DNA from 4 places in the Peribacillus sp. NPDC097224 genome. Region 4 is predicted to be linked to each of the others. Evidence: riboswitches for the same ligand, from Rfam matches in the RefSeq annotation. Region 4 holds a riboswitch; each other region holds the start of a gene.
The links. A riboswitch is a leader RNA that binds a small molecule or an ion and turns the genes downstream of it on or off. The one in region 4 is predicted to bind S-adenosylmethionine.

Region 1 (5,666 bases), on a different contig from region 4:
CCAAAGCATGCGGGAAATTCCGTACATCCAGTCCTGTTTTTTCAGCGAATTTATCTATCCTGTATTGCAGGCTGTTCCGATGGATATAAAGTTGTTTAGCTGCCGATGAGGCGTTGGAATTACATTCGATATACGTTTTAACCGTTTTGATCAATTCATGATCCTGCCGCGTCTTGCCAAGCAATTCATTGATGTACCATCTTTTATCCATGTCAGTACAGGCATTCATGAGTGCGTAGGGGATAATATTGGGTAATTCCGTCACCTTAACATCGGATAGATGGAGCAAAGAAAGTGTGAAACATTTTCTCTCTTGTATCAGATGGTGATGAAGGTCCGCATCGACAGGGTGAAATCGACCGGCATAGACCCTGATCTTCACGTAAAAGTCACTCTCGAGTGTGGATGAGATGGCGAGAAAATCATGCGTCGATAAGGGTTCATCCATGTCTGATTCAATTAAGGTTCCCGCCGTTTCATTCTCCCAGACCAGGATGGAATCGGATGGTACGAATGAGAGAATCGCTTCCTCGAAATGATCGTGTGAAAAATCCCCATGGGCTAGGTTAAAGTAGGTGAACCGGACATTCTCCCAGTTCGTTAGGGGCTGGGAGGCACGCGGCCCAAATAAAAAATCATTCCAAGTAGTTTGGGTAGTGGAGGTGTTTGGACTTTGGAGTGATGGAGTGTCAAAGAGTAGCGTAAGCAAACGGATTTCCTCCGCCGATATGTCTGAGCGGGGAATGCCAATTGTATGGCCGAATGGATCTTCCAACCAGAAATATGCCGAGATGTCCTGTGCATCTTTTTTATCTGAAAGGGAGTTCGGGAATGTATGTTTAAGCTTATTAAGCATCATGTTCACCTTCTTTCCATTCCATTATATCCAAAAAGGGCAAAGCGGAAAAGAAAACAATGACTGCGTTCATAGGTATTGTTAATCAGTAAAGGCCTGCCCCAGACAGGAGCAGACCCATACTTGCTGTTTCCTTATTTCATCCAATCAGGTTTACCGAAGCCTTGGAACTTGTCATCAATCACCTTTTCAAATTCGGCACTTTCTACAACTGATTTGATATCTTTTGCAAATTGGGCGTCTTTATCCTTAGTGTTTACAGCCACGACATTGCGATACGTATCTGGCATGTTTTCTAAAGCAAGAGCATCTTGAAGGTCCATTTTGGCGGCAATCGCAAAATTACCAGGAACGGCCGATAGGTCAACACTGTCCGTTGCACGAGGTAATTGTGCCGATTCCAGTGGTTCGAATTGAATGTTCTTCGGATTCTTTGTTACATCTTTCTCGGATATTCTTAATGGGTCAACATCCGGATCCACTTCAATCAGGCCCTCATCCAATAAAACTTTAAGTGCACGGGAGAGGTTGACTGGGTCATTGGGAACGGCGATGGTCGCACCATTTTTAATATCGGCCAATGATTTGTATTCCGTGGAGTAAATGCCCATCGGTGCCGTTGGAACAATAATAAGGTCAGAGAGTTCTAAATCATGTTCCTTTGCGAAATTATCCATATACACTTTATGCTGAAAGAGGTTGGCATCGATCGAACCATTACCAAGTGATTTATTCGGCTGGATATAATCACTGAATTCGACGATGTCCACTTTGTAGCCAAGGTCTTCAAGTCCGGGTTGTATGGCCTCTATCACCATGTCGGCATAAGGGCCAGTCGTTGCCCCAATTTTTAATTCTTTTTTGCCCTCCGTTTTAGTTGTCGCATCGTCATTTCCGCAAGCTGACAACCCAAGGGCTAATGCACATATAGATAATAATGAAGTGATTTTTTTCACGAAAAATTCCTCCTTGTTTAATGTAGTGTCATCGTTAACATTCATGAATCTTATCGTTTGTTTACATAGTGAGAGGCCTTATCGCCTATCATTTGGATGATTTGGACAAGACAGATCAGAACGACCACCGTTGTGATCATGATCGTGTTGTCATAACGGTAATAGCCGAAACGAATCGCGAGGTCACCGATTCCTCCTCCGCCGATTGTTCCTGCCATAGCCGAGAAGCCGATGAGTGATATTGTCGTTAATGTCACGCCTTGGATGATTCCAGGCCTTGCTTCAGGAAGAAGCACATCCTTGATGATCATCCATGGGGAAGCGCCCACGGCAATCGCGGCTTCAATCACTCCCTTATCTATTTCCCTCAATGCAGATTCTACGATCCTAGCGAAAAAAGGTATGGCGGAGACTGATAGGGAAACGGAAGCCGCTAGCGGTCCAATTGTTGACCCGGTAAGGAATTCGGTTAAAGGAAGCAAAGCGACTAAAAGAATGATAAACGGAATCGAGCGGACTAGATTGACCACGAAACCGAGGGACCGATTCAACGTGATATGTTCAAAGAACAAATTTCTGGTCGTCGTAAACAGCAACACTCCTAGAGGCAGTCCAATCAGGAGGGCAACCGCAAGGGAAATTCCGACCATATAAATCGTTTCCAGAAAGGCTTTATTAAGGTCAGGCAAAATATTGATGATGGAATCAAGCAGTGACATGATTTAACACCTCCACGGATTGGGTCCGGCTTCTTATGTATTCAAGGGCTACTTGCACTTCTTCAGGCTCACCAATCAATTCGATGATCAAGATTCCTAGAGGGACATCCTGGATATATTCAATTTTCCCGTGCAGGATATTCCCTCTGACAGAATAGTTTTGTAGAGTATCCGAGAGTATCGATTCACCAGCGGTTTGCCCTTCAAATTGTATTTTGATAATCGTTCCTTTGTTTTCCCTAATAAGGTGGGGAGGAAGTTCAAAATCCAATACGCTGCTGATGAACTGCTTAGTCAGTTCTTGTTTGGGTTGTGAAAATATTTCATAAACAGGGCCATCTTCGATAATTCGTCCATCTTGCATGACGGAGACACGATGGCACAGTTCCTTGACCACTTCCATTTCATGGGTGATCAACACGATGGTGATGCCCAGTTCTTTATTGATCTTTTTCAACAACTGTAAGATCGACTTCGTTGTGGTTGGATCAAGGGCTGATGTCGCTTCATCACATAATAGGACGGTAGGGTCATTCGCTAAGGCCCGTGCAATGCCGACCCGCTGTTTTTGTCCGCCACTGAGTTGAGCCGGATAAACATCTTTTTTATCACGAAGGCCAACGATATCCAAAAGCTCTAGAACGCGGTTGGTAATGACCTCCTTTGGTTGATGGGCGGCTTTCAAGGCGAAGGAGATATTGTCAAAAACCGTTTTGGAACTGACTAGGGAAAAATGCTGAAATATCATGCCGATTTTCTGGCGTTGTTTGCGAAGCTCCTGGCTTGATAAGGTTGTTAAGTCGACGCCATCGATGATGATGCTACCATTGGTCGGACGCTCAAGAAGATTCAGACAGCGAATCAATGAACTCTTTCCCGCGCCGCTATACCCGACAATCCCATAAACCTCTCCCGTTTGAATGGTTAAAGATACATTATCCACTCCGATAACTCGGGTATTCTTCGAGATATATTCCTTTCGAACTGAACGAATTTCAATCATGATGCTATCCTCCTTATACATAAAAAAGCTACCTCTATCATTCAGAAAGAGGCAGCGAAATTATATCCCGTCTTATCTTTCAGAATGGTATTTCATTCTGCAGGAAGGGGCACCATTCCCGATTTGGGGCGGTTGCCGGACGTCATAGGGCCTGGTCCCTCAGTCACTCTTGATAAGTTAATTACTATTTTAGTATTTTATTATTTTTTTAATATAATCTATATTATTTGTTAAATACAGTAATGTCAATTATTTTTTGAATTTTATCAAGATTATGAATCGAATGATCTACTTGCCCAGATTATAGTGGCCATTTGCTAAGTTACACGGAACGTCCCGGATCTTACATGGCCTGTCTGCGTAAGAATATGGACTTTGATCACTCCCATCATTAGAAAAAATATTATACTTGTAAAAAGTATGGAGAGATAATACATTTATTGTAAGTGAATTAGAAAATAAAGGATGATGAGGTTTTCCAAAAAAATGATTGGGGTGGAAAGTCATGCTGGAAATGAAAACGATAAACGATGTGGTTTGCGTAAAAGGGACACCGGAAGGAAACAAATCAGGCATGAGCGTGAATGTGTTCTTAACCGATGGCATGTTAGTTGATACGGGGGCAAAAATCTTGTTGAAGGAACTTACTCCATTCTTTGAAACCGCTGATTATGATATGGTGGCGCTGACGCATTATCATGAAGACCATACGGGTGGGGCCGCATGGATACAGGAACATAGGAACGTCCCCATCTATATTCATCCGATGTCCCTCGATATTTGTGCAAAGGATGCCGAATATCCCGATTACCGCAGAGTTTTTTGGGGAGACAGGGATGCCTTCAAGGCAGAACCATTGGGAGGGGTCGTCCATTCACGCACTCAAACATGGGAGCCAATCTTTACACCAGGGCATTCGAGGGACCATATGGTTTACCTGAATCATAGTAATGGCATGCTGTTTTCGGGTGACCTGTTTGTAACGCCGAAAACAAAGCTCGTTTTAAGGGAGGAATCAATTCCGTTCATCATGGAATCCATCAAGAAACTGCTTCGGTATGATTTTGTAGAGGTCTTTTGCTGCCACGCCGGGTATGTCCCGAACGGGAAGGAAATGTTTGAAAGAAAGCTCAGCTACTTGGAAAATCTGCGCGGTGAAATTTTGCGTTTGCATGATCAAGGATTGGAAGTCCATGAAATTCAGCAAAACGTGTTGCCTAATCGGTATCCGCTTATCGAGATATCCGGTCATGAATGGGATTCGGAGCATATCATTACATCGATACTGAAAGAGAGTAGGTTGTATTCAGAGGAAAGGAAGAAATGATGAATAAGAGGATGGGGGATAGGGTCGAAGAACAAGGCGGGAGCCTCATTGTAATCCTAGTGAAAATTTGATACAGTTAAACTGAAAAATAGTATTTCGTCTAGAAATGGGTGCAGATAAGAACATGTAGCTTATCTGCTTAAAAGGGAAGTCGGTTAGAATCCGACGCTGTCCCGCAACTGTAAATGAGAGCGATTCGAAGGAATGCCACTGTCTTTTTTGCAAGAAAAGATGGGAAGGTTCGAAAAGCGATGATCATGAGCCAGGAGACCTGCCCGTTTTTAGCACAACGCCAGAAACCTACGAGGATAGGGGGTGTTAAGTGCGAAAAATTAGCAAGAACATGCTTTCTTATTTTTGTAGAAAAATGGGGAATCATGGTCATTTTTGTTATGTTTCGTTTGCACTCTAACAACTTCTGAATGGGAAGTTGTTTTTTGTTTTTTACAAGTCCATATTGGACAACATTCAAAAAGAATCCTGTTAATTAGACAGGACAGCTATCATAGGGGGCCATATCATTGTTTGGTACAGTTGAGCATTTTACGGACTATTTAAAAGCGCAAATCATGCGTAACTTTTGTGTGGAAGAAATGATATCTTTAGATGATTGCCGAGCAAGCTTGATTGAGGAAATCCAGGTTCATGGCAAAAACGTAGAAGATAGGAAAGAATACGAAGCAAATCTTGAAAGAGCCTTTAGCCAAGTGAATCTAGAAATATTCGGCTATCAAGAAATCAAGTAAAGAGCCGCCCATAAGGGAAGCTCTTGTTTTCAATCTTTATTGATGTTCGGTTCCGTTTC
Region 2 (5,666 bases), on a different contig from region 4:
ATGGCCGTATGGCCGAAAAGCGTTTTACAAAGCTCCGTTTTTCCTGCCCCGACAAGACCCGCTAAACCGACTATCTCACCGGCCCTCACATGAAGACTGACATCTTTGACTTTATCGGCATCCGACAGTCGGTTCACTTCAAACATCACCGCACCTATCTCGGCATTCACGACGGGAAACTGTTCTTCCATTGACTTTCCAAGCATCTGCTCAATCACTTCGTTTTGTGTGATATCACTGATTCTACTGCGCCTCACACTCTTCCCATTTCTCATGATTGTAATGTCCTCACACACTTCAAATATCTCGGGTAGACGATGAGAAATGAAAATAATGCCTACACCACGTTGCTTCAGCTCATTCACAATCCGGAATAGTTCCGTTGTTTCCGTATGGCTTAACGGAGCAGTCGGCTCATCGAGAATCAAGAATTTACATGCGGTTGAAACGGCCCTAGCTATCAAGACCATCTGCTTTTCGGCCAACGTAAGGTCCCTTACCAGTTTTTTCGAAGACACATGGATGTTCATTTCTTCCAAGATTTCCGTCGCTTTTCTATGTAATTCCTTCCACTTGATGATTTGTTTTCTCCCCATGTTCTGTACGGATTCATTCAGCATCACGTTCTCCGCAACCGTTAAATAAGGAATGAGGGCCGTATCCACTTCCTGATACACAATTTGAATGCCAGCTTCCTGTGCCGACTTTGGCGAACGGATATCCTGTACCTGGCCATTTAGAAAAATGTCGCCGGTATAATGGACATGAGCTCCTGATAAGACTTTCATTAGCGTCGATTTCCCTGCTCCATTTGCGCCGACCAATGCATGTGCTGTTCCCGACTGTACTGAAAAATCAACTTCACTAAGCGCTTTTACACCTGGAAACTCAATCGATATTTGTTTCATTTCTAGTTGAATGCCCATGTCCAATCCCTCCCATTAAACAGACACTCTCTTCAACTTGAAAGAGAGTGTCTACTGATTCTGATCGTTACTTCTTATAATGTTCTTTCAATACTTTCATCCAGTCTTCTTCAAATTCCGTTGATACTCCCCAGCCTTGAACAATGCCGGATAGATTGGTCATATTGACAGCGTCCTTCGATGATTGAAGCTGTTTTTGAGATATCAATGATGCTTCTAAATCATAGGTTTGCGGCGTTTCTTCCCCCGCTAGTTTTTTCGCTAGCAGTCTCATATTCACTGCACCAATCAACTTCGGATCAACCGCTGCGGTATACGACCATGAGCTTCCTTTTGTTTGAATCTCCTGAAGGTCGGCATTGGACACGTCAATACCATAGATTTTCACTTCATCGCGCCCCGCTTCTTTTATCGCACGAGCTGCTCCGATAGCGAATGCATCCCAGGTTGCGAAAATTGCGTCTATTTTACCTTTTGGATACTTGTTCAACATCGCTGAGACGGCATTTTGCGTCTGGACCGAAGTATCTGAAGATGCCACTCCGAATCTTTCAATTTCATGAATGCCAGGATTTTCTTTCAGCTTTTCTTGATACACGGCATTTCTTCTCACCATAGGAGGGAAACCATCTACCCAAAGGTATGCAATGTTCGCTTCGCCTTTTTGCTCTTCAATCAATTTGTCAAAAGCAAGAGTTGCCAATGCTTCGTCATCTTGTGAGGTTACTGTTACCCCATCAATTTTCGTTAAATCGCCGATGGAATCGAATGTGACTACGCTTTTCCCTGCATCAACCAACTTTTGTACGTCATTCACTGTCGCTGCATCATCACCATGGGAAATGATATAGCCATCATAGTCTTCCTCCAGAGCCTGAGCGATGGCGTCATGGAATTTAGCCGTATCGCCATTGGCCGTAAAAGTATCTACTTGGAAGCCAAGTGCTTCTCCTTCTTCTTGCGCCCCTGCTAAGTATTGGGCCGTGTGATCATCGCCGCCAATTTTACGAATGACTTTAATTTTAGCTCCCTCGCCTTTCGCAAATCGCTCTGGAACATTTTCAAAAGATACCTTTTCCTCTTTTTTCGCTTCCCCTGTACTTTGTCCCGAAGAACACCCCGTCAAAAGCAACGCCGAAGCGATGACTGAAACGAAAGCTCCTTTTAAAATTGATTTTCCCATTTTAATTCCCCCTATTTTTTACATTATTCTTATCTGTTAGCTCGGCATAAACACAAAATAAAAACCTCTCTAAAATAGAGAGGTTTAATCAGCTGGTTTGCAGACTTATCCCTCTCTTATCTGTCAAAACATTTCTGTTTTGCAGGATTTAGCACCAATTCCTAATTGGAACGGTTGCTGGGCATCGTAGGGCCAGTCCCTCCGCCACTCTTGATAAGAGAATATAATGTGTTACGTTTCGTTATGGTAAGTACCACTTTATAGGGATATAGTCATTAAGTCAATAGTTTTTAGAATATTTTAAATGTTTTATTTTCCTTGCAGTTTCGCCAGGCGTCTTTTCTCGATTTTTTCAAGGCGTTCGAATTGGCGCAGTTTCACTTCGAACAGGGTAATCGGATCACGGTAGACTTCAGGATTTTGTCTCATATGTTCCAATGTAGCCTGCTGTTCTTTGATTTCGGCTTTCGTCTGTTCGATATTTTTTTCAAGGATGGCAAATGGACTGCGGTAGAACAGGGATATGTCACGTTCCAAGGATTTTTCGAACAATCCAAACTGAGTAAGGAATCTGTCACTGATCATATCGGCAACATCCTGGAAGTCTTCATTTTCCAAGAACTTCTTATATCGATTGTACATATTCGCTTTATTTTGCGGAATCGCACCAAATAGCTTCCCGGCTCCCTTAAGAATCAACTGAGATGGGGTCCTTCTTAGTAATATGTTTACATTTTCTATTCGGATGCTGCTTGTCATCCGGTCCGCATCACGGCGCCAGTCATCCAAGACCCGGAAGTCCCCGGCCAGTACAATACGTTCTTCTTTGTATAGCTCATTGAAGCCTGCGCTCATCTCATCCATGAACTGTTGGCTTTGCGTGAATTCTAACTCAGATGTAGCAATCCAGTCTTGAAGCGAGCGGAAATACTGCGGCATGATTTTATCGGATATAAATGCCTGGATCCGATCGTTCATTTCCTGATTCAACTGTATATGCACTTGGCTAAAGTCACTATTCTCAGATAATGTTTTAGAGCAATCACGCAGTAATTCAGGAATTCGTGTGGAAAGCTGTTTTTTCACTTCTTCTTTTAATAAGCGATAAGATCTTGTAATGTTTTCGGTTTTTTCTTTTTCCAAATCAGTCAACTGATTCGTAGCGCCATTCAACTTCACTTCCATCTGTTCATTCCAAGAAATCGAATGCTCGCATTTCCGTTCATTCGCTGCCCGTTTTTCTAATAGATAGGATAAAGTTTTACGCGTGAAGGCAAGGAGCTTCTCCGCCCTCATTTCCTTCCAATTGCTATCTTGATAGTTTGCGTGAAGGAAGACGGCTAGATCCTGCAGTTGCTGTTTGCTGTCATAAAGCTTGGAGAAAGCAAATACCTTCGCGTTCGGGAAATAAGCATTCACCTTATCCCATGTTTCATCTTCCATCCTGACTGCCACTTGATCACTATAGATGGTATCCATTTTATTCAGCAAGAAATGAATAGGAAGTTTAGGGGCCATTTGTTGCATTTCCAATAGCAAATCACGTTCACTGCCCGTGAAAGGTGCCCGTGCATCCAGAACGAACATCACTCCATCGCTCTCCAGTAAGTAATTTTGGAAGTCAGGGTCTACGCTTTTCTCTCCATTAAATCCTGGAGTATCCAGTAGACGCAGGCGATTATTTCTCAAATAATCACTGATGAGTGTCACATCGACAATCGTTCCGCGTTGACGACGCGTTTCATCCAACTCCGTTAACTCTTCGACCATTTTACGATCTGTATCGGTAATTTCATAGATTTCCAGGTCATCGCCATCTTTAACGCTCACAAGAGATGAATGGTCTTCCGCTGCAATGCTTTCACCCGCTATCGATTGAATGAAGGATGTCTTGCCATTTCCTGCACTTCCAACAAGAAGCAGATTGAAATTGCTCATATCCTTAATTCCCTCAACCATCCATTTCAGCTTATTGCCGACTAATAGATCATTGCTCTCTGCCCATTGAATGATGGAGTGAATCAGTTTTTCGCCTGCTTCGAGACCGCCTCCCAATCTAGGGGATTTCGCTAACAGACTTTCTGCATCTTGAACAACAAGTGCGCTCACTGTATCTGGGAAAATCTCATTCCAGGAAAGGACAGATGCCGCTGCAAATAACGAAATCTCCCCTTCAGCGATTTTTAACCAATTTTCCAACAGTCTTGGTACGACAGGACTTAACTCTTTGACTAAATGCGTACCTTCTAGTAATCCTGCATAGGCATCGCGATAATAGACGGAAAGCTCATCCCAAACATCCCCGTTGTTCAATTCGATTTCATCGATCAATTTATTGATGACCTTAAGCCATTCAAAGTAAGAATCCGTATATTTATAGTTCTTCCAAAGGGCTACCGTCATTTTCTCAAAACGATCTTGGTCAAGATTATATAAGGATCTAAGCACGTTCGCGAAATAATCCGGAGCCGTCGATTGTGCAACGCCCTGCTGGATGTATGTTTTCAAAACATCGAACCAAGCCATTGACTCCGTACGGATACTTTCGTTGGCCGCTAAAACTATCGCGCTATTCCAATCCTTTTGCGCTTCAAAGAAGGAACGCGCAATTTCCGTGACATTTGGATAATCCGGTTGGAAATCGACTGCTTCCTTCACCACTTTGGATGCCAGATCATTTCTTGTTTCTACTATGTATAGTGAAAACAGTTGCAGAAGGACTTCCGTCTTTAATACAGGTTCGCTCGTATTAATGGCTTTATAAATATCTTCTGCCGTCGAATACATCTCTAGCTCAAAGTAGGCATCAGCAATATTCTTCTTAGCCCATTCAGCAAGATTGCCCTCTATATTCTCCCATTTAAATATGGCCGCCTCAAAGTCATGATGCAGGAAGTACACTTCCCCCTGGGCAAACCTGATTGTGGTTAAATCCGATCTTTCCTTTTTTTGTTCCACGAGAAACATTTCTCCCAAGGCTTGAATCGGATGCTTATTTATGTCATCAATCATCGTTTCATAGAACTTTTTGCCAATCAGCTGTTCTTCCATCGTAATTCCCCCGATATATTTCATATTTTCAAGTAAAGGATCAAATCAATAGGTTCCTTTAGATAAGAAAATGATCTGTCAAAGCTCCAAATTATTATTTTAACAAAACAATATGGTAACAACATGTCATAACTCTTACAAGTTTAAAACAGAAACCGCCGGGCTTGTAATGTTTTTAACAAATCGACTCTCTCCCTTAAAATATGCTTTTATGGATTTCACCAGGATATGAAGCAATGCGAGGGATTTCTCCTATACCATTAAATTACCAGAATCCCCGTTTACACACTACCTTAAAATGGTAAAAATAAAATAATATAAAAAAAGCAGCACCTTTGATCATGAAGGATACTGCTCTCTGATAAGCATTGAACAGTAATTGTCCTTTGACAAATTGGGATTATACCCCTGTGCGCTTACGTTGATTATTGGGCTTTTTAGTTAATTGGCTTTTAAGCGGTTTTGTTTTTTTCACAACACCGGTTTCAAGTTTATCTTTACTTGTT
Region 3 (5,666 bases), 150 kb from region 4:
CTTTCAACTTTAAACCCCAACTTAAAAACGACCTGGAAATCCAGGTCGTCTTTCGTTGCTTTATTCCTTTGCAGGTACGACTGCACCCTCATATTCCTCAAGAATGAAATCTTGAATTTCTTTGGAATGTAATACTTCCACAAGCGTCTTGATTTCTTCTTTGTCTTCGTCACCTTTATTAACAGCGATCACGTTCACATATGGTGATTCAGAATCTTCTATTGCAATGGAATCTTTAAGTGGATTCAAGCCAGCGTCGATTGCATAGTTAGAGTTGATTAGGACCGCATCTCCTTCGCCGCTTTCATAGATCTTCGGAAGTAATGCCGCTTCATAATCTGCATCGAATTTAATGTTCTTCTTATTCTCGACAATATCTTTTACTGTAGCTGTCGTTTTATCAATGCCTTCTTTAAGAGTAATCAGGCCATTCTTTTCTAAAAGTGATAAGGCACGTCCATGGTCTGCAACAGAGCTGCTTAAAATGATTGTTGCTCCTTCTGGAAGCTTATCAATGCTTTTATATTTTTGTGAATACAAAGCAATTGGTTCAATATGGATGCCGCCTGCATTAACAAAATCATATCCATTTTCCTTAATTTGAGATTCTAAATAAGGAATGTGCTGGAAGTAGTTCGCGTCCAGTTCTTTATTGTTCAAAGCCTTGTTTGGCAAGATATAGTCTTGGAATGTTTCCACTTCCAATTCAATGCCTTTTTCTTTAAGAAGAGGAATCGCTTTTTCAAGAATCTCTGCATGTGGTACATTCGATGCACCCACCACTAACTTCTTCGTATCATCGCCACTACCTGTATCTTTCTCTTTATCCGTTCCGCAAGCCGCCAATGCAATTGATAAAACTAGAACGAATGCAAACCCTAAAAACTTTTTCATCCTTTTCATCTCCCCTTATCTTTTATCCAATTTAGAAGTAATCACATCACCGATAATCTGTATGATGAAGACAATAATTAATATGACAATCGTCGCTACCAGGGTAACGTCGTTGTGATTCCGTTGATAACCGTCCAGATAGGCTAAGTTACCCAATCCACCAGCCCCGATGACACCTGCCATTGCCGTGTATCCAACCAATGCAATCGATGTTACCGTGATGCCTGATATAAGGGCCGGCATCGATTCTGGAAGGAGGACCTTATAAATGATGGTGCTGGTTTTGGCTCCCATTGATTTAGCCGCTTCAATCACGCCTTTATCAATCTCACGAAGGCCGATTTCGACCATCCGCGCATAAAACGGTGCTGCACCGATAATGAGTGCTGGTAATGCCGCATTCTCACCAATCATGCTACCGACAAGTAATTTGGTGAACGGAATTAATAATACAATCAAGATAAGGAATGGAATCGAACGGAAAATATTGACGAAAGCACTTAACACACCGTTAACGCCCCGATTTTCCCACATATTCCCCTTGCCTGTTAAAAACAGAAGCAACCCCAATAGTATCCCTATAAAAAAGGTCGCTACAACTGAAATACTTGTCATATACAGCGTTTCTTTCGTCGCTTCTATGATGTCTTCCCAATCTACATTCGGCAATAATTCTTCAAGCATGAGTAATCACCTCCACGCCTACCTGCTGTGCTTTTATGAATTCGATTGCGCGGAGCATTTCATCTTCACTGCCATCAAGGTGGATGAACAATGTTCCATATGAGCCGCTTCTCGTTTGTGATATCTTCCCCTGGACAATGTTCACATCCAACTCAAAATTACGTACCAATTTTGTGATCAACGGGCTTTCTGCATGATCCCCCACGAATGTCAGTTGAATCACTTTTCCTGCTGGATACCGTTCAAACAAATGCTCCATCGTTTCTTTTGTCTCTTCTGGTTCCGTCACCTGCTGAACAAAACGCTTAGTCATCTGTTCTTTAGGGTTTCTGAATACTTCCAGGACAGCTCCCTGTTCGACTACCCGTCCACTTTCCATCACAGCCACTCGATTGCAAATCTTCCGAATGACATGCATCTCATGTGTAATCAAGACAATGGTTAAACCAAGGCGTTGATTTATATCCACAAGCAATTCCAGGATGGAATCGGTTGTCTGGGGATCTAGAGCGGACGTGGCCTCATCACACAAAAGCACTTTCGGGTTATTGGCAAGAGCCCTCGCTATTCCCACCCTTTGCTTTTGTCCACCACTTAGCTGCGATGGATACGCTTTTTCTCTTCCTTCCAATCCAACTAACTTAATGAGTTCATTGACGCGCTTGATGCGTTCTTGCTTGGAGATGCCCGCAATTTCCAAAGGAAAGGATATATTTTCTTGAACGGTCCTTGACCATAAGAGATTAAAATGCTGAAAAATCATGCTAATCTCTTGACGGGCTTTACGAAGCTTAGACCCTTTAATTGTTGAAACTTCATTTCCCGCAACGTTCACGGAGCCCTCAGTAGGCCGTTCCAACCCATTCAGCATACGTATGAGCGTACTCTTGCCAGCCCCACTGTATCCGATGACTCCGAAAATCTCACCTTTATTTATTTCTAAATTCACACTATTCACGGCATGAATCGTTTCGCTATTTCCTTTTCCTGTTCGAAAAAGTTTACTGACGTTTGACAATGTAATCATGTATGCTCACCTCTTTATCCAATTAAGCCTATGAATTTAGTCGATTTATTTTTATGGCCTCCTGATGAATCTATCCTCTATGATTCAAAGAAAATAGAAAAAGCCCTTCTGCATGAGCAGAAAGGCAGGGAAAAGCAGGCCTTCCTCTCATCTCCCAAAGCCTCTACGCTTTGTGTGAATTGGCACCTTTCCAAGGAAAATCCTTGTCGGTTGCCGGGTTTCAACGGGCACATCCCTCCACCTCTCTTGATAAGAGCTATATATGGACTATTCTTTTTTGTCTTAACATTCACTTTACTATGTCTGAAATTTTAACACAGATAAAAAAGGAGTGCAATGTAAAATCCTAGGGTGTACCTGTTTCTCCATTAAACTCTTTGAGAATTCACTGACACGATATTCGTCGCTTTTTCAATCGCTTGCTCTAGATCTTCAAGTAAATCGTCTACATTTTCAATACCGATTGAAAGGCGAACCTGGTCGGCACTGACACCGGCCTTGACCAGTCCTGCATCATTCAATTGCTGGTGAGTTGTACTTGCTGGGTGGATGATTAGGCTTTTAGCATCCCCGACATTGGCGACATGCGACCATAACTCAACCGAATTGATGAGTGTGGAACCTGCTTCACGTCCACCCTTAATTCCAAACGTCACCACAGATCCGGCTCCCTTAGGCAAGTATTTATCCGCTAGGGCTTTATCGGGATGATCATCGTTACCCGGATAAGAAACCCATGAGACTGCCGGATGATTCTCCAAGTATTGAATGACCGTCCTCGTATTCAACAGGTGTTCCTTCATCCTGACATGGAGCGTTTCCAGGCCAAGCGTGAACTGGAATGCACTTTGAGCACTTAACGTCGGTCCCAAATCCCGAAGCAATTGCACACGCGCTTTCGTGATAAAGGCAGCAGGCCCTACCGCTTCGGAATAGACAAGTCCATCGTAACTAGGGTCAGGTTCCGTAAAGCCTGGATAATTAGGCGAATTCCAATCGAATTTACCACCGTCGATGATGACTCCCCCTAATGTCGTACCATTACCCAATAGCCACTTTGTAGCTGAATGGATGACAATATCCGCCCCAAAGTCTATTGGTCGGCACAGATACGGCGTTGCGAAAGTGTTATCAATAATAAGAGGTATCCCTGCTTCGTGGGCTATTTCCGCCACTGCTTCGATATCAAGAACCCTTAAGCTTGGGTTGCCGATTGTTTCGGCAAATATGGCCTTCGTTCGTGGAGTGATTGCCCGTTTGAAATTTTCCGGATCATCAGGTGAGACGAATTTCACTTTGATTCCGTATTTAGGGAGTGTATTTTCAAATAAATTATAGGTCCCGCCGTACAGTGTTGAAGCAGAAACGATTTCATCCCCCATACCAGCGATATTAAGGATGGAAAGGGATATAGCGGCCATGCCGCTTGCAACTGCCAATCCACCGATTCCCCCTTCTAACAGGGCCATTCTTTCTTCAAAGACACTGACAGTGGGATTGTGAAGCCTCGTATAGATATAGCCATTCTCTTTTAATCCAAACAGATTCGCTGCATGATCTGTATCTTTGAACAAATAAGCATTACTTTGATAAATGGGCACGGCGCGGGCACCCGTTTCGTCGACTTTTAAACCGCCATGCACACTCAACGTCTCAAAGCGGTAATTTTTTTCTGTCATTATATTCTCCCCTTCTTCCATTGTTTTAGTAGGGATTAAAGCGATATTGCCTCTTCTCTTGTTATATGCAAGGAACCTTATAATATGAAGAAGTCGGAACTTCCCGCCACCGTCCATAGAAATTTCCCTATTGAACGATGTCGCCTGGATAAGCGCGTTTTGTAAATGGCAGACATTCCATCCTCGTGTATGATGCGTCTATAACGTATGTACTTCATACAAAATATAGCACTTTAGTAGCAGGTAGTCAATTAGTTATTAGAATATTCAATCATTAATACGAATGCTATTTCCCCCCCATGACTTCAACAAAAAAACCAATCCATGTAGGATCGGCTTTTAGCTTATCTCTTTCAGCAATCCATACAAATAAGGAACAGACTGAAAGGCATATATTTTTTTTGTCATCTTTCCTTTTTCAAAAAGCAAAAGACAGGGTACGCTCTCAATTTCATATCGTTCAGCCAATGTCTGGACATAATTCATGTTCATTTTTCCAGCCTTCATTTCCGGGAACAGCTCTAGTGTTATGGAAAGCATTCTTGAAGCCACCTGGCAGGTTCCACACAAAGGTGTGTATAGATATAAGCTAAAAGTGTTCCCTTGATCAACAGCTTGCTTAAAGTCTTCTTCTTTCCATTCCTCCATCAGTTACTCTTCCATCCTTTTACTTGTAAATTTAGTTTTCACTTTCATATTTGCAGTCAGTAGCACGGAAGCGATGTGATGTTCTGGGGTATCCTCGACTTCCTTGTACATCCTATCTATGTACAAATGCCTTGCTTCCGGCAGTTCCCGACGAAATTGTTTCCTTAGCTTTTCCCCTGACGCATCTGCGTCAAAAAGGATATAAACGTCCCGGCCTATCAATTCATCCACCATTTCATCCAACTTCGTTAAAGAAATGGTGCCATTGGTACATCTGATTTCCACTTCTTCGTCCAGAACGGATGCCACTTTGCGCTTGTCTGAAAGGCCTTCAACCATGATCACTTTATCGGGTACATCCCATTCCATCTCATCACCCCGTCTCCACTCAAATTGAAAAAGAGCAGGCTTAATTAAAGCCTCCCCCTCACCTTACTTACCCGTTTATCAGGCTATCATATTCGTTTGCACTCATCAGTTTTTCAACTTCACTGCTGTCTGATGGTTCAAGGACGATCATCCATGCTTTTTCAAACGGAGATTCATTAACGAATTCAGGATTGTCATTTAACTCTTCATTGATTTCAACGACCTTGCCGCTAATAGGAGCATAAAGTTCAGAAACCGTTTTAACGGATTCCACACTACCAAAGGGCTCGTTCGCTTTCAGTTCAGATCCGACCTCTGGAAGTTCAACAAAAACGATGTCCCCAAGTTCAGACTGGGCGAATGCA
Region 4 (5,666 bases):
GAGTATAAAAGATAGAAATCCCAACTGAGGAAGAATGCATCCATTTGGTAGAAAAGGAAGGTGCATGAACGATGACACTGTTGACCAATCTGAAAGTGCTAGACTTTTCGACACTTTTGCCAGGGCCATTCGCTACGCTCATGCTTGCAGACTTAGGAGCGGAAGTGTTGAAGGTAGAACGGCCGGCCAAGGTTGATACATGGGGAGTCGATCAATATTTGAACCGTTCAAAAAAATCGGTTGCCCTTGATTTGAAACGGCAGGAGTCGATTGATGCCGTAAAGAATCTAGTGAAGGAATATGATATTGTCCTTGAACAGTTCCGGCCGGGTGTCATGGATCGGTTGGGGCTGGGATACGAAGAATTAAAACAAATCAATCCAAAGTTGATTTACTGTTCGCTTACTGGCTTTGGTCAGACTGGTCCCTACAAGAATCGTCCAGGTCATGATATCAACTATATTTCGATAGCGGGATTGTCCGGTTACTCAGGTACGCAAAAAGGAGGACCTGCAAAAAATGGAACACAAATAGCCGACCTTGCAGGAGGCTCCATGCACGCTGTCATCGGGATTTTGTCGGCAGTCATCTACCGGGAGCGGACGGGTGAAGGTCAGTTCATCGATATTAGCATGACCGATTGCAGCTTTGCTTTGAATGCGATATCTGCCCCCCTACATTTACAGGGTGGATTGGAGCTTGAACCGGAAAAATTGGTATTGAATGGCGGAACATTTTATGATTTTTATGAAACGAAAGACGGCCGTTACTTCTCGGTTGGAAGCTTGGAGCCATCATTCCGTGAAGTGTTATGTGAAGCAATCGGACAGCCTGAACTGTTCGAGTTAAGCATGAAGCAAGATGCGGAAAGCAGCATCCAATTCAAAAGGATCATCAAGCATGCATTTCTTGAAAAGACATTTGAAGAATGGCAGGGCATATTCGAAGATTTCGAGGCTTGTGTCGAACCGGTGCTGACTTTTTCTGAAGCGACCAATCACCCGCAACTGCAAGCGCGCGGCATGATAGTCGAAGTGCCTGATGGAGAAGGAAAGATGCAGAGGCAGATGGCTTGTCCCATCAAAACATCGGTCTTCACTCCAGAGTATAAACATGTTGGGATGAAGCCGGGACAAAGTAATGATGAGGTCTTTGGCACTCTTGAATTGGAGCGATAGCAACGGATGGACCGGCAGATGATCTGCCGGTTTTTTTGTGGGTTAAAGGGGGAGTCCCTTAAGACATGTGAATATTTACTAGTTATAACGTATCCACACCGGGTAAGAGAGTATCATCCTTCGAATAAGGACTTGTCTGTATACACCAAGCTCAAATAAGGAGGATGATTGGCATGTTCGGTTTGTCTGATATCACTAAATTTCTCTTTTCCTTTTTTCTGATTTTACCGGTTGTCACGCTCATTCATTTAGGTGGGCATCTATTCTTTGTCACACTATTTGGCGGTACGGAGAAAAAAATCAAGATCGGATGTGGAGATAAGATTTTCTCCTTTTGCAATATAGAAGTGAGAAAATACTACTTTTGGAATGGGCATTGTGAGTTCAAGGGATTAAAATATGATAATAAGTTCACGAATAGTTTGATTTACTTAGGGGGAGCCCTCTTTAACCTAATTAGCATGTTGTTGATATATAGTTTGGTTTATCAGGGAATCTTGGAGAAGTCGGTCCTCTGGTACCAATTCATATATTTCTCTTTTTATATCATGTTCTTTTCCTTATTTCCGATGTATTTTTCCGATGGGTCGCCAAGTGATGGAAAGGCCGCAGAATTGACATTGAAGAACCAGCTCGATGATAAGGTGACAGATGATGTAGTGGGGAAGAAAGAGGATGAGGACGATCGATGTTGCTGAATAAGGGACGAGCATAGGCTCGTCCCTTTTTGTTCTTATCCCCAGACTTCTTTGGCGACATCCACGACGAATTTTAACTTTTCCCATTGCTGCTCTTCCGTTAGCTTGTTGCCAAGATGTGTGGAAGCGAATCCGCATTGAGGGCTTAAGCATAATTGTTCATGTGGCACGAATTGTGCCGCTTCTTTAATACGTGATTTAACGGTTTCTTTATCTTCAAGTTCGCCATTCTTCGAAGTGACCACGCCAAGGACAACTTGTGCACCGTCATTTGGAATGTGTTCTAATGGCTTAAAATCCCCAGAACGATTATCATCGTATTCCAAGAAGAATCCATCTACATTTTCCTTGGCCAATAGAGTTGGTGCGATACGGGCATAGCTGCCTTCAAAAGCCCAAGTCGATTGGTAATTCCCACGACAAAGGTGAGTCGTGACAACCAAATCCTCTGGTTTCCCCTCTAACGTACCATTAATCACGCGCAAGGCTAGGTCGATTAATTGTTCTCTTGTATATTTTCCTCCTTTGAACTGGAAATCCGGAGCGGAAAGTCTGGCTATGTATACATCATCTAATTGTAAGTAACGTACACCGGCATCGTAAAAGGCTTGTAAAGCATCTTGATAGGCTTTGATGATGTCTTTTGCATAGTCTTCGATGTCAGGATAGATTTCTTCATTATGGACACCTACCGCAAATAATTGATTGGGACTAGGGATGGTTTGTTTCGCCACAGCCCGTCCGTCCACGATTTCATTAAACTCAATAAAGTCTTTAATAAAGGGGTGATCGGGGTTGAAAGAAATCTTTCCTGTATTCCGAACGTTATAACGTTCTGTTTCAATTCCATCAAAGGTGAGGCCTTTTTCCGTGACATACCCTTCGATTCCATTTAAATGTTCCAAGAAGTCAAAGTGCCACCAGGTGCGTCTGAATTCCCCATCAGTCACTGCCTCTAAACCGATTTCTATTTGCTTATCGACGATACGCTTGATTTCCTTCGTTTCAACCTCACGTAATTGTTCGGCGGTAATGATTCCTTCTTTATGTTGCTTTCTTGCCAGATGTACACTTTCTGGTCTTAATAGACTTCCTACGTGATCGGCTTTGAATGGAGCTTTCGTTAAAGTGATAGACATGGTAGATTCCTACTTTCCTTATTAAAATATAAAAACCTCTTCTTTCAAAAAAAGAAGAGGTATAATCAGCAATGCTTATATTCTCTTCTTATCTTCAAGTTGAACACTTCTGGAATTAGCACAGTACAGTAAAGTCTGTTGCTGAGGTATCAAAGGGCCAGTCCCTCCACCTCTCTGGATAAGAATATGAACTATTCAATTAATTACGACTATACAGGTAGTATTAGTAAAGGTCAATAGAAAACAGATAATTTAGAATATATGCGTTATTAGAAAGTAAGTTTCTCTTATTCAAAATACTTTTATACACTTTCGCGGTGAAGTATTAAAAAAAATCCTTTGACTATTGTCAGAATATTTCTTATAATTGTGTACATTATAGCGAGATAGGGGATTATTTAGATGAAAGATTTTTTTAATAAATTATTAACGGGGATGAGCATAGGGATTGTCGTTTCATTAATTCCGAATGCTTTGTTAGGGGAAATACTTAAACTATTGATTCCACATTTTCCCGTGTTACAGCATATATTCGATATCACCGTTTTCGTGATGAGTTTGTTACCTGTCATGATTGGGGTGATGGTCGGGATTTCGTTCAAGCTACCATCCATTCAAACGGCCAGTATCGGGATAGCGGCCATGGTCGGAAGTGGTGCCATCCAGAAAACGGCTGACGGTTTATTTGCCCTTAATGGGATTGGCGTTGTCATCAATACCGGAATTACCGCGGCATTGACGGTATTGTTCCTGCAATTAATTGGCGACAAATTAAAGGCGTATGCGATTCTCTTGATGCCGACTTTAAGTATCTTGGTACCAGGCATGATTGGATACTTCATTCTGCCATACGTAAAATCCGCTACGGGACTATTAGGAGTCGGCATCGCTAACGTGACGTCCTTGCAACCCATTTTGATGGGAGCCATTATTTCCGTTATCTTCTGTCTTATTATCTTATCGCCCATTTCAACGGTTGGGGTAGCGACGGTCATTATGCTCTCAGGGATAGGATCTGGTGCGGCCAACCTAGGCATCGTGGCAGCTGGTGTTGGCCTAGCCATTGCAAGCTACAAAGCGAATTCATTAGGGACGGCTTTAGCCCATGTGTTGGGTTCCCCTAAGATTCAAATGAGGAATTTCTTCATGAAACCGAAAATTGCGTTTCCCATGTTAATCACGTCAGCTATTCTTGGTGCGTTGGCAGGTTTGTTAAACATACAAGGGACCCCATATAGTGCTGGATTTGGTTTATCGGGATTGGTCGGTCCCTTGAACTACATGAAACTGGCGGAAGGCGGATGGATTTTCAGTAACATATCCATCATGGTCATCATTTTCTTCATTCTTCCGATTGTGTTGAACCTTGTACTAATCTACGTTTTCTCAAAGAAATTAAAATGGATTAAAGCAGAAGACTATACCTTGCATTTTGAATAATACGAGGGTAAATGAAAGAAGCAGCCAGGCAAAGGGACCTGGCTGCTTCTTTTGATGGTGCGGCTATTTTCAAAGGGAATGTAACCTTTCAATCTAGAATCTCCCCGGTACTGATGTTGGCCCTGATTCATTTTCATTCTCATGGCCTCGTCCTCACCCCGTTATGAGTTGGTGGATGGGGTGAAGGTCTCTGCGATATGAGAAGTGATTGGACCGTACTTTTCCTGTTCGCTAGCGGGATAGCTAATGATAAAGGTAGTGCCCACTTGATCATTAAAGTAGTACCTCTTATAGATAACGTTCCCATTTTCTTCGTAGGAAATGACATACCAATCGTCCGTAAGTCGCTGATAGGCGATTTCTTCTGTGATATTTTTCAAAGCATCTTCATAATACATTTCAATCGTTTCTTCATCGTTGATTATATTCGTATGGCTAGCAAAGGCGGTAATTTCAAATTCCTCATTATAGAACCTGGCTCCATCACCATTGGTTGGCGGGGTGTCCATATTTAAGCCTTTGGGATAGTACATGGAGAACCCATAACGGCCATTTTGATATAGTTGGTACGCAGTTTTTTGACCGTCGGCTTTTTCTACGGTTTTCTTATCTTCAGTTTTCTTTACTTTCTTTTCTTCTGGTTGCGTTTCTTCCTGGTCTTTCAGGGCAAGATCGACTTGTTCCGTAAGTTTAGTCAACTCAGATTGATAGCTTGATAGCAATTCATCCGACTCGAAGCTTTTTTCTAAAAGTTGTAATTTCTTTTGTGCTAAACTGTAACTTTCTTTTGCGATAAGTTCCTTCACAATCTTCATCGTGTCTTCAAACGAAGAAGTTGTTTCCTGATCAGCAAGGATTTCCTCTTTTAGTTTTTTAGCTTCGGTCTGCAACGTGTTCAACGTGCTTTTATTCGTAATGACGGCATTTAGAGATTCAAGGGAAGTATCAAATTCTTTTTCTTCATATGCAGTGACTGCCGTATCCATATGATTTGCCTGATCTAGATAAGCGGAGGCATCCTCATCCCTTTTTTTCTCCTTTAAGGCCAATTCGAATTGGATGGCTGCCTGATGGTAATCCCGTTTTCCTAGATATTCAATCCCCTTGTCCAAAGCATCCTGGTACCCATCATTTGAACATGAAGCAAGGAAGAATAAGCAGAGGAGGGTAACGGATAGTGAAAGTCCTTTTTTTATCATGTAATCTCCTAT

Region 1: linked by a shared signal. The riboswitch ahead of ACIQXR_RS07770 (methionine ABC transporter ATP-binding protein) and the one ahead of ACIQXR_RS03620 (5-methyltetrahydropteroyltriglutamate--homocysteine S-methyltransferase) in region 4 are both predicted to bind S-adenosylmethionine.
Region 2: linked by a shared signal. The riboswitch ahead of ACIQXR_RS10735 (sugar ABC transporter substrate-binding protein) and the one ahead of ACIQXR_RS03620 (5-methyltetrahydropteroyltriglutamate--homocysteine S-methyltransferase) in region 4 are both predicted to bind S-adenosylmethionine.
Region 3: linked by a shared signal. The riboswitch ahead of ACIQXR_RS04375 (methionine ABC transporter ATP-binding protein) and the one ahead of ACIQXR_RS03620 (5-methyltetrahydropteroyltriglutamate--homocysteine S-methyltransferase) in region 4 are both predicted to bind S-adenosylmethionine.

What each region holds. Positions count from the first base shown of each region.
Region 1 is NZ_JBIWDK010000003.1:221,312-226,977, forward strand. It holds gene ACIQXR_RS07755 (PucR family transcriptional regulator) at 1-856, opposite strand, end outside; gene ACIQXR_RS07760 (MetQ/NlpA family ABC transporter substrate-binding protein) at 991-1,812, opposite strand; gene ACIQXR_RS07765 (methionine ABC transporter permease) at 1,863-2,531, opposite strand; gene ACIQXR_RS07770 (methionine ABC transporter ATP-binding protein) at 2,518-3,534, opposite strand; SAM riboswitch class I at 3,604-3,713, opposite strand; gene ACIQXR_RS07775 (MBL fold metallo-hydrolase) at 4,040-4,861, shown strand; cobalamin riboswitch at 4,953-5,154, shown strand; gene ACIQXR_RS07780 (hypothetical protein) at 5,383-5,607, shown strand; gene ACIQXR_RS07785 (hypothetical protein) at 5,637-5,666, opposite strand, start outside.
Region 2 is NZ_JBIWDK010000004.1:262,640-268,305, forward strand. It holds gene ACIQXR_RS10730 (sugar ABC transporter ATP-binding protein) at 1-926, opposite strand, end outside; gene ACIQXR_RS10735 (sugar ABC transporter substrate-binding protein) at 994-2,109, opposite strand; SAM riboswitch class I at 2,223-2,329, opposite strand; gene ACIQXR_RS10740 (GTP-binding protein) at 2,419-5,160, opposite strand; gene ACIQXR_RS10745 (hypothetical protein) at 5,561-5,666, opposite strand, start outside.
Region 3 is NZ_JBIWDK010000002.1:159,053-164,718, forward strand. It holds gene ACIQXR_RS04365 (MetQ/NlpA family ABC transporter substrate-binding protein) at 61-894, opposite strand; gene ACIQXR_RS04370 (methionine ABC transporter permease) at 910-1,578, opposite strand; gene ACIQXR_RS04375 (methionine ABC transporter ATP-binding protein) at 1,571-2,605, opposite strand; SAM riboswitch class I at 2,750-2,861, opposite strand; gene ACIQXR_RS04380 (O-acetylhomoserine aminocarboxypropyltransferase/cysteine synthase family protein) at 2,974-4,284, opposite strand; gene ACIQXR_RS04385 (thioredoxin family protein) at 4,624-4,932, opposite strand; gene ACIQXR_RS04390 (toprim domain-containing protein) at 4,936-5,301, opposite strand; gene gcvH (glycine cleavage system protein GcvH) at 5,369-5,666, opposite strand, start outside.
Region 4 is NZ_JBIWDK010000002.1:12,770-18,435, reverse strand. It holds gene ACIQXR_RS03630 (CaiB/BaiF CoA transferase family protein) at 72-1,178, shown strand; gene ACIQXR_RS03625 (hypothetical protein) at 1,352-1,876, shown strand; gene ACIQXR_RS03620 (5-methyltetrahydropteroyltriglutamate--homocysteine S-methyltransferase) at 1,912-3,015, opposite strand; SAM riboswitch class I at 3,101-3,200, opposite strand; gene ACIQXR_RS03615 (PTS sugar transporter subunit IIC) at 3,418-4,455, shown strand; gene ACIQXR_RS03610 (hypothetical protein) at 4,467-4,622, shown strand; gene ACIQXR_RS03605 (outer membrane protein assembly factor BamD) at 4,617-5,654, opposite strand.